2 linked regions of the Magnetococcus sp. PR-3 genome follow. The protein of the gene in region 2 interacts with the protein of the main gene of each other region in a pairwise test. Links are inferred from orthologs where the notes say so. Each region holds a gene or a part of one and is shown on either strand. Other genes may lie near its edges.

Region 1 (3,522 bases), on a different replicon or contig from region 2:
TCTCGATTAATGACATGGGCCATTTCATGGGCCATGACGCCAGCCAGCTCTTCGCGGTTAAGTATCTGCATTAAGCCTGTAGTGGCCGCTACCGCAGCATGCGCAGGATCCCGCCCTGTGGCAAACGCGTTGGGGGAGGGGTCATTGATGACATAAACCCGAGGCATGGGGGCTTTGGCCCGTTTGGCCAGGGATTGTACCAAGCCATAGAGCTCGGGGGCCTCCCGGGGGCCAACCTCTTGGGCATTATGCATGCGTAGAACCATCTGGTCTGAATTCCAGTAGGCATAGAAGTTCATACCACCGGCAAAAATCAAAGCGATAAGCATGCCGCCCTGGCCACCCAGGGCAAAGCCAATCATCATAAACAGTGCTGTGAGTCCAGCCAGTAGCACGGCTGTTTTCATGGTGTTCATCGATTAGCTCCTATTAGAAGAACAGAGGCCCGACCAACCAATAGAGATCTGTATGTCTCTATCCCATCCCCATAATCGTAAAAGGGAGGGGTGGTTTGTGGGTTCTGATGGGTCGATATGAGGTGGCGAGGTCAAGCTCTGACCACGCAGCCACCCCTAAGCCTTTTCCAGGTTTAGCCTTATGTCCAGGCAAGAGGCTGTGACTCAGGGGGTGTTGCATCCCATGTTCATAGGGTGAGGAGAGCAAGTTTATGGTCACCCTGTTTGTGGCGTGGGGCTGCGGCATTTTATCTTAACAAAGGGGCCGGTCCGCTAAAAAAGCCTTGGTTGCCACATGCCAGGGGATAAAACAGATGATCACCCATACGCTGTTGGGGTGCCCCAACCATGATAACCTCTACTTCTTTAAACGTGTGGGCGCTCTCTTATCCTTCGCCCAGGGTTTCACCCTTTTCCACGCCCCGCCCACGTAGCCAGTCTCCGGCAGCCATACGCTTTTTGCCAGCCGCTTGAACTTCGGCAAGGTGTAGGCTCCCTTCACCGCACGCGACAACAAAGCCATCCTTCTCAACCCGGATAACCTCACCCGGTTTACCTTCACCTTCCACTACCGTAGCCGAGAAGAGCTTTAACGGTTTACCTTGCCAAGAGGTAAAGGTACATGGCCAGGGATCAAAGGCCTGTACGGCACGTTGAATTTCCGTCGCTGGTTGGCCCCAGTCCACCACCCCTTCCTCTTTTTTAAGTTTAGAGGCGTAGGTTACACCCTCTTCCGGCTGTATCCGTGGGGTGAGTCCCTTTTTGATCTTGGCCAAGGTGTCGACCAGTAACCAGCCCCCTGCACCCATCAACTGGTCATGTAGTAAGCCACCGGTGGTTTTTGAAAAAATAGTCTGTACCACGGTACTGTACATGGGGCCGGTATCCAGCCCTTCTTCCATGGCCATAATGGTTACGCCGGTTTCACGGTCACCAGCTAGGATGGCGCGCTGAATGGGGGCAGCCCCTCGCCAGCGGGGGAGTAGGGAGGCGTGTACATTAATACAGCCATGGGGTGGAATATCCAGTACCTCGCGGGAGAGGATCTGCCCGTAGGCAACCACCACCACTATATCAGGTTTTAGGGCGCGAAGATCGGCAACAGCCTCTGGCTCACGTAGCTTGTTGGGTTGAAAAACCGGAATATCATGTTGTTCAGCCAACAGTTTGACCGGTGTTTTCTGAACCTTCATCCCTCGGCCAACCGGCTTATCAGGCTGGGTAAAGACACCAACCACTTCATCCGGGCCATCTAGCAGTGCTTGCAGTGAACCGGCAGCAAAATCAGGCGTGCCCATAAAGACTACGCGCCATGTACTCATTAGGCATGCTCCGCTTTAAGTTTTTTAAGTTTCTTAACGATCATATTGCGTTTGAGCGCCGAGAGACGATCAATGAACAGGGTCCCGTCCAGATGGTCCATCTCATGCTGTAGACAGACCGCAAACAGACCGTGGGCATCCAAAGTAACCTCTTGCCCCAGTTCATTCAGGCCACGCACCGTCACATGTTCCTTACGGTGGACCTTGCCGGTGGTTTCTGGGACAGAAAGACACCCTTCATCCCAAGTGATCTCACCATCCGCCGCAATGATCTCTGGGTTCGCCAGGCAGTAGGGTTCACCATCACTACCCCCATCCTCGGAGTAGGTGACATCCACCACAATAATCCGTTTGGAGATCCCAACCTGGGGCGCTGCCAAACCAATACCGGGGGCGTCATACATGGTCTCCAGCATATCTTTCATCAGTTGCTGGATGGTTTCATCGACAGCCTCCACAGGCTCCGCTTTCTTTTTTAAAACCGGATCTGGGGCTGTCACAATGGGTAAAATGGCCATTCAAGGCTCCTCAATTCACCACGATGGGTAATGTCTCTATGCACCATATGGGGTGTGTTGCGCCCCATTGCAAGCGTTCATGTGTGTTTAAAACAGCAGATAAACCGCTACTTCTACCGCTGTGATACGTTACCCAACCAGTAAGTTCAAGGGTCATGGGGGAAAAAAGCATGACGAAGGGGCTAAAAGGGGGAAAAGCTGAATTTTCTAGCATAAAAATTAGAATATTTGAATATTCGATTTTTTACTATTGCATTTAGGAATCGGACCCATTATTTTAAGAAATACCGAGGGGCTGGTGGTGGTCCGGTCAGATGTGCTCCGCTCATCTTCCACGCTACCCCACCGCATTTGGTCAGGCTTACCTGTGTAAATAGGATCGCTGGCCCCTTTGTACCCTGATGCTGAACACCCCATGGATCCACGTCCATGGGGTTTTTTTTGTTCTAAAATGGGTGTTAGGCGCAGGCAGAGTAGTTTTTGTTGTCAGGATCTGCTTGATCCAAGGGGTGGGGGTCTTGAAGTTTTTCGATTAGTTTAATCAGGCAGTTAAAGCTTTTTTGATAGATGCCTGGCTGGCGGCTTTCTCGGGGGCCCGCTATATTAAGGGTTTGAATCGGGTGGGCTGTGATCCACTGGCAAAGTGTGGAGATAAGATCGGGGTCTTGCAGGCAGCTTTGAATCTGTACGACCAGGAGTGGGCGGTTCAGGCGCTGGGCAAACTCCACTGTACGGGCGGTACCCCCACTTACGGGCCCGTCGGTAAAGATCAGGGTGGCATCGGAATCCTGTACATTGAGCCGGTTACGTGCCAGATATCCCCCCTTGGCCAAGGGGCGCATGGGGTAGTGAGAAGAGAGGGGCCCATCCTCAGCACGCCGGTTTGCGGGAATCCACCCACCGCAGCTCAACCCTTGATGAATGGCGGCATCCAGTGCGGCTCTATCCACACCCGTTTGACCACCTGAGATAATTTTTTTAAGCATAATAGTATCCATTGCCTTGCGAAAATAACCATGAAAACCCTCTTAGTTATATTCCCTCGCAGGCGGTCTCTCTGTCAATAAAAGCTTTACGGATCGCAGGGTTTTTAAATGCATAGGGTTATATGCTGACGGTTGTGGTGTTGTGTAATGAAGTAAAGTTGTATGGTTAGGCATGGTTAAAATCAGGCGAGTGGCCTGTGGGTTTGAGCTGGGTGGTTATTTGACCAGCCGTAGGCTAGGT
Region 2 (3,566 bases):
AAGGGGCAGGTGTCACCTTAAGAATAGGTTTAGCCGGTGGCACCGGCAGAACATGACCCTGTGATTTTGGTTGACTACTTACAGTCTCATCAGATTTTACAGACTTTTTGTACGGTGCATCATGGGTCACCAAGACACCATCTCGCTTAAGTTTACGCTCTAACTCTGAGATGGAAATAATGGGGGCCTGCATCGGTTTTTTTGCCCACAAGCGTTGCTGTTGCTGAATCATCTTCTTACTTTTATCGAGGGGCAACTGCGCAATATCTTGTGGCTCTGGCCAACGAATCTGCGCCCCCTGTTGCACCCCACCAAACATATTTTGTTGGTTAAAGCGATCCCGATTAGCCAGCCAAATTCCAACTTGAGCGCGCGCCAGATCCAGGGTTGTGTTTTGACGTAGCTGGTTGGCAAGACGAGTGATCTCTTTTTCTGCCAAAGAGCGAGACGCGACAGAGAGCTGAGACTCTACTGGCACAGGAGGAATTAACCCTGGCTGGGCACCCAAAGTTTGTACCTGGGGAGCCGGAGATTGCGGGGTTGGATCACCATATCGGGCTGTCGGTGAAGGGTTGTACGGCAGAGTATTATGCCGAAACTTGGGCTGTTTCTGAGGCATTAAGGTTGCAGGATCAAGTGCATTCAATTTCAAGGACACATTGAATGCATGATAATGAACAACCCCATAGGTATCCTGATAGTTGAGTAACACAGGGAAGAGAGGCTCTTCCACCGGGATGCGGCCCCGAATGGTGTAAAGCGCTAACCGATCCTTTTTTTGAACGGATACCTCGGCCTGATAGACGACCAGGGGCATGTCCATACCTAATAGCTGCTGGTATGCACCGCGGTTGGCAATCCCTACCCGTGGTGACTCTCCACCCGCACTATCCTGGACTGCGATCTGCAGATGAAGAGGCTGTCCAATGCCACTATAGAGCATCGGTTGGCTGAATTGGACCCCAGCAAAGACTTGTGTCACCAAACCAAAAAGTGCCACAGCCACCATTGCAAGCTTCTGTTTCAACATATGCTCAACCCTCTTCATCCCTAAAAACAAGCTTCTCCTTCGATTTGTTTCGGCGTTTATCCGTCAACTCTTGACCTTAAACGTAAAAAAAGAGGGTTTTTCGATAAACACCCCCCTATTTAGAAACCTATGACAGGTTTATAGTGTTCATCCCCCCTTACGGGACACCAACGATCTTGCCCCATTCAGAGCATCTAATGACCTCCTCTTCAGCTCTACCACACCACTCTTTTTATAAAACGTGACCTAAAAATAATGATCGTAGCAAACCATCCCCCCTATACGAGCCCCCCTTTTTTTATAACCAACACAATAGACCCCATAAAAAAACGCCCGTTCCAATAAGGAACGGGCGTTTAATGAATCAGCTGTGAAATAAACAGGCTTATTTCAAATGATCGCGGATCAGAACTTCAGCGATCTGCACAGCGTTGAGGGCTGCACCTTTACGCAAGTTATCTGCAACACACCACAGGTTCAGGCTATTCTCTTTACTCTCATCTTCACGAATACGTGAGACAAAAGTAGGATCCTCACCAGAGGCCTCTACAGGTGTGGTGTACTCCAGTTTAGCGGGGTTATCCACAACAGTGATGCCCTCGGTTTTCTCCATGGCTTCACGAGCTTGAGCAGCGGTCACCTTGCGCTTGGTTTCCACCGTAATAGACTCAGCATGGCCATTAAACACACCCACACGAACACACGTGGCGGTCACACCAATGCTAGAATCCATGATCTTTTTGGTCTCATTGACCATTTTCATCTCTTCCTTGGTGTAATCATTATCTAGGAAGACATCGATCTGGGGGATCAAGTTAAACGCAATAGGCTTGGTGAACTTCTTGGGGGGAACCTCAAGCGCTTCCACATATTTTGAGCGGGTCTGCTCAAACAGCTCATCCATGGCATCTTTACCAGCACCAGACACGGCCTGATAGGTGCTCACAATGATACGCTCAATGGTACCCAGTTCATGGATAGGCTGCAAAGCCACCATCATCTGAATGGTTGAGCAGTTAGGGTTGGCAATAATCCCCTTCTTCTTGTATTCCGCAATGGCGTCAGGATTAACCTCAGGAACCACCAGAGGAACATCAGGATCCATACGGAAAAAGGAGGTATTATCAACCACCACACACCCCGCTTCAGCAGCCTTGGGTGCATAGATCTTGGAGACACTCGCCCCAGGTGAGAACAGGCCAATTTCTACCTTAGAGAAATCAAAAGTCTCTAGGTTTTCAATCGTCAGCTCGCCATCCTTAAAAGGGACCTTTTTACCTGCTGAGCGCTCAGAGGCCAGGGGATAGACGTTCCCCACAGGAAAGTTACGATCTTCAAGAATCTTGAGCATTTCACGGCCCACGTTGCCGCTGGCGCCCACGACTGCCACATTATAGGTACGCATGGTACAATTCCCACTTCTAAGAAAATGTTTGGAGCACCAACATAGGCTTATGCCCATGTCAGCTTTGCCTTAAACCCTTGCCACCCCTACCCCACCACGTGGGTTGCAAAGGTTCAATATACTTGGTTAAGCATTCAGCGCCGCAATAACGGCATCACCCATCTGAGCGGTATTCATTTGCTTCATCCCCTCTTGCATGATGTCACCAGTACGTAACCCCTGGTCGAGAACCGTCGTCACAGCCGCATCAATTTTATCCGCCAAATCAACCAGATCTAACGAGTAACGCAACATCATACTCACCGACAAAATCGTTGCCAGTGGGTTAGCCACACCTTTACCTGCAATATCAGGTGCTGAGCCATGAATAGGCTCATAGAGTGCAAACTGATCACCTAAGCTGGCAGAAGGCAACATCCCGATAGAGCCCGTCAACATCGAAGCTGCATCTGACAGAATATCGCCGAACATGTTGGTTGTCACAATCACATCAAACTGACGTGGATTGCGGATCAACTGCATTGCCGCATTATCGACATACATGTGGCTTAGCTCGATATCGCTGTACTCTTTTTGATGCAGTTCGGTGACCACATCACGCCACAGCTCGGTGGACTCCAGAACATTGGCTTTATCCACACTGCACACTTTTTTACCGCGTTTACGAGCAGCTTCAAAAGCTTTACGGGCAATACGTTCAATCTCATCGGTTGTGTAAACCAGCGTGTTATAGCCCTTTTTACGGCCATCACCCAGATCTTCCACACCACGAGGAGAACCAAAGTAGATACCAGCAGAAAGCTCACGCACCACCATGATATCAATACCAGCAACCACCTCTTTTTTAAGGGTGGAAGCATCTGCTAACTGAGGATAAACCGCCGCAGGACGCAGGTTGCAGTAGAGATCCAATGCTTTACGGATACCCAGCAAACCTTTTTCAGGCCGAACACTGATATCCAGGGGCTCCCATTTGGTCCCCCCGACAGCGCCCAGTAGTACAGCATTGGCGGCCTTGGCTTTGGTAATGGTCTCTTCAGGCAAGGGGGTACCGGTCGCATCATAGGCGGTACCACCAATCAGCCCCTCTTCCAGGGTAAGATCTGCACCATTGCTGATGGCCCAATTCAA

The links.
Region 1: the proteins of V5T57_RS06860 (region 2) and def interact in binary tests that used the Escherichia coli proteins (3 or more experiments, as listed by UniProt). The link is inferred for Magnetococcus sp. PR-3 from one-to-one orthologs.

Annotation. Positions count from the first base shown.
Region 1 is NZ_JBAHUQ010000043.1:2,278-5,799, forward strand. What follows is about bases 537-3,384. They hold def (peptide deformylase), read right to left. Parts: upstream 2,296-3,384; coding sequence 1,777-2,295; downstream 537-1,776. Other genes in these bases: fmt (methionyl-tRNA formyltransferase), read right to left, coding at 842-1,777; V5T57_RS18710 (putative molybdenum carrier protein), read right to left, coding at 2,754-3,281. Also shown: zinc metalloprotease HtpX, read right to left, coding at 1-416; V5T57_RS18715 (ClpXP protease specificity-enhancing factor SspB), read right to left, coding at 3,498-3,522. UniProt on the Escherichia coli protein: Removes the formyl group from the N-terminal Met of newly synthesized proteins. Requires at least a dipeptide for an efficient rate of reaction. N-terminal L-methionine is a prerequisite for activity but the enzyme has broad specificity at other positions.
Region 2 is NZ_JBAHUQ010000008.1:100,860-104,425, forward strand. Bases 426-3,317 are described here. They hold V5T57_RS06860 (aspartate-semialdehyde dehydrogenase), read right to left. Parts: upstream 2,436-3,317; coding sequence 1,416-2,435; downstream 426-1,415. Other genes in these bases: V5T57_RS06855 (type IV pilus assembly protein FimV), read right to left, coding at 426-1,030; leuB (3-isopropylmalate dehydrogenase), read right to left, coding at 2,562-3,317. Outside these bases: more of V5T57_RS06855, read right to left, coding at 1-425; more of leuB, read right to left, coding at 3,318-3,566.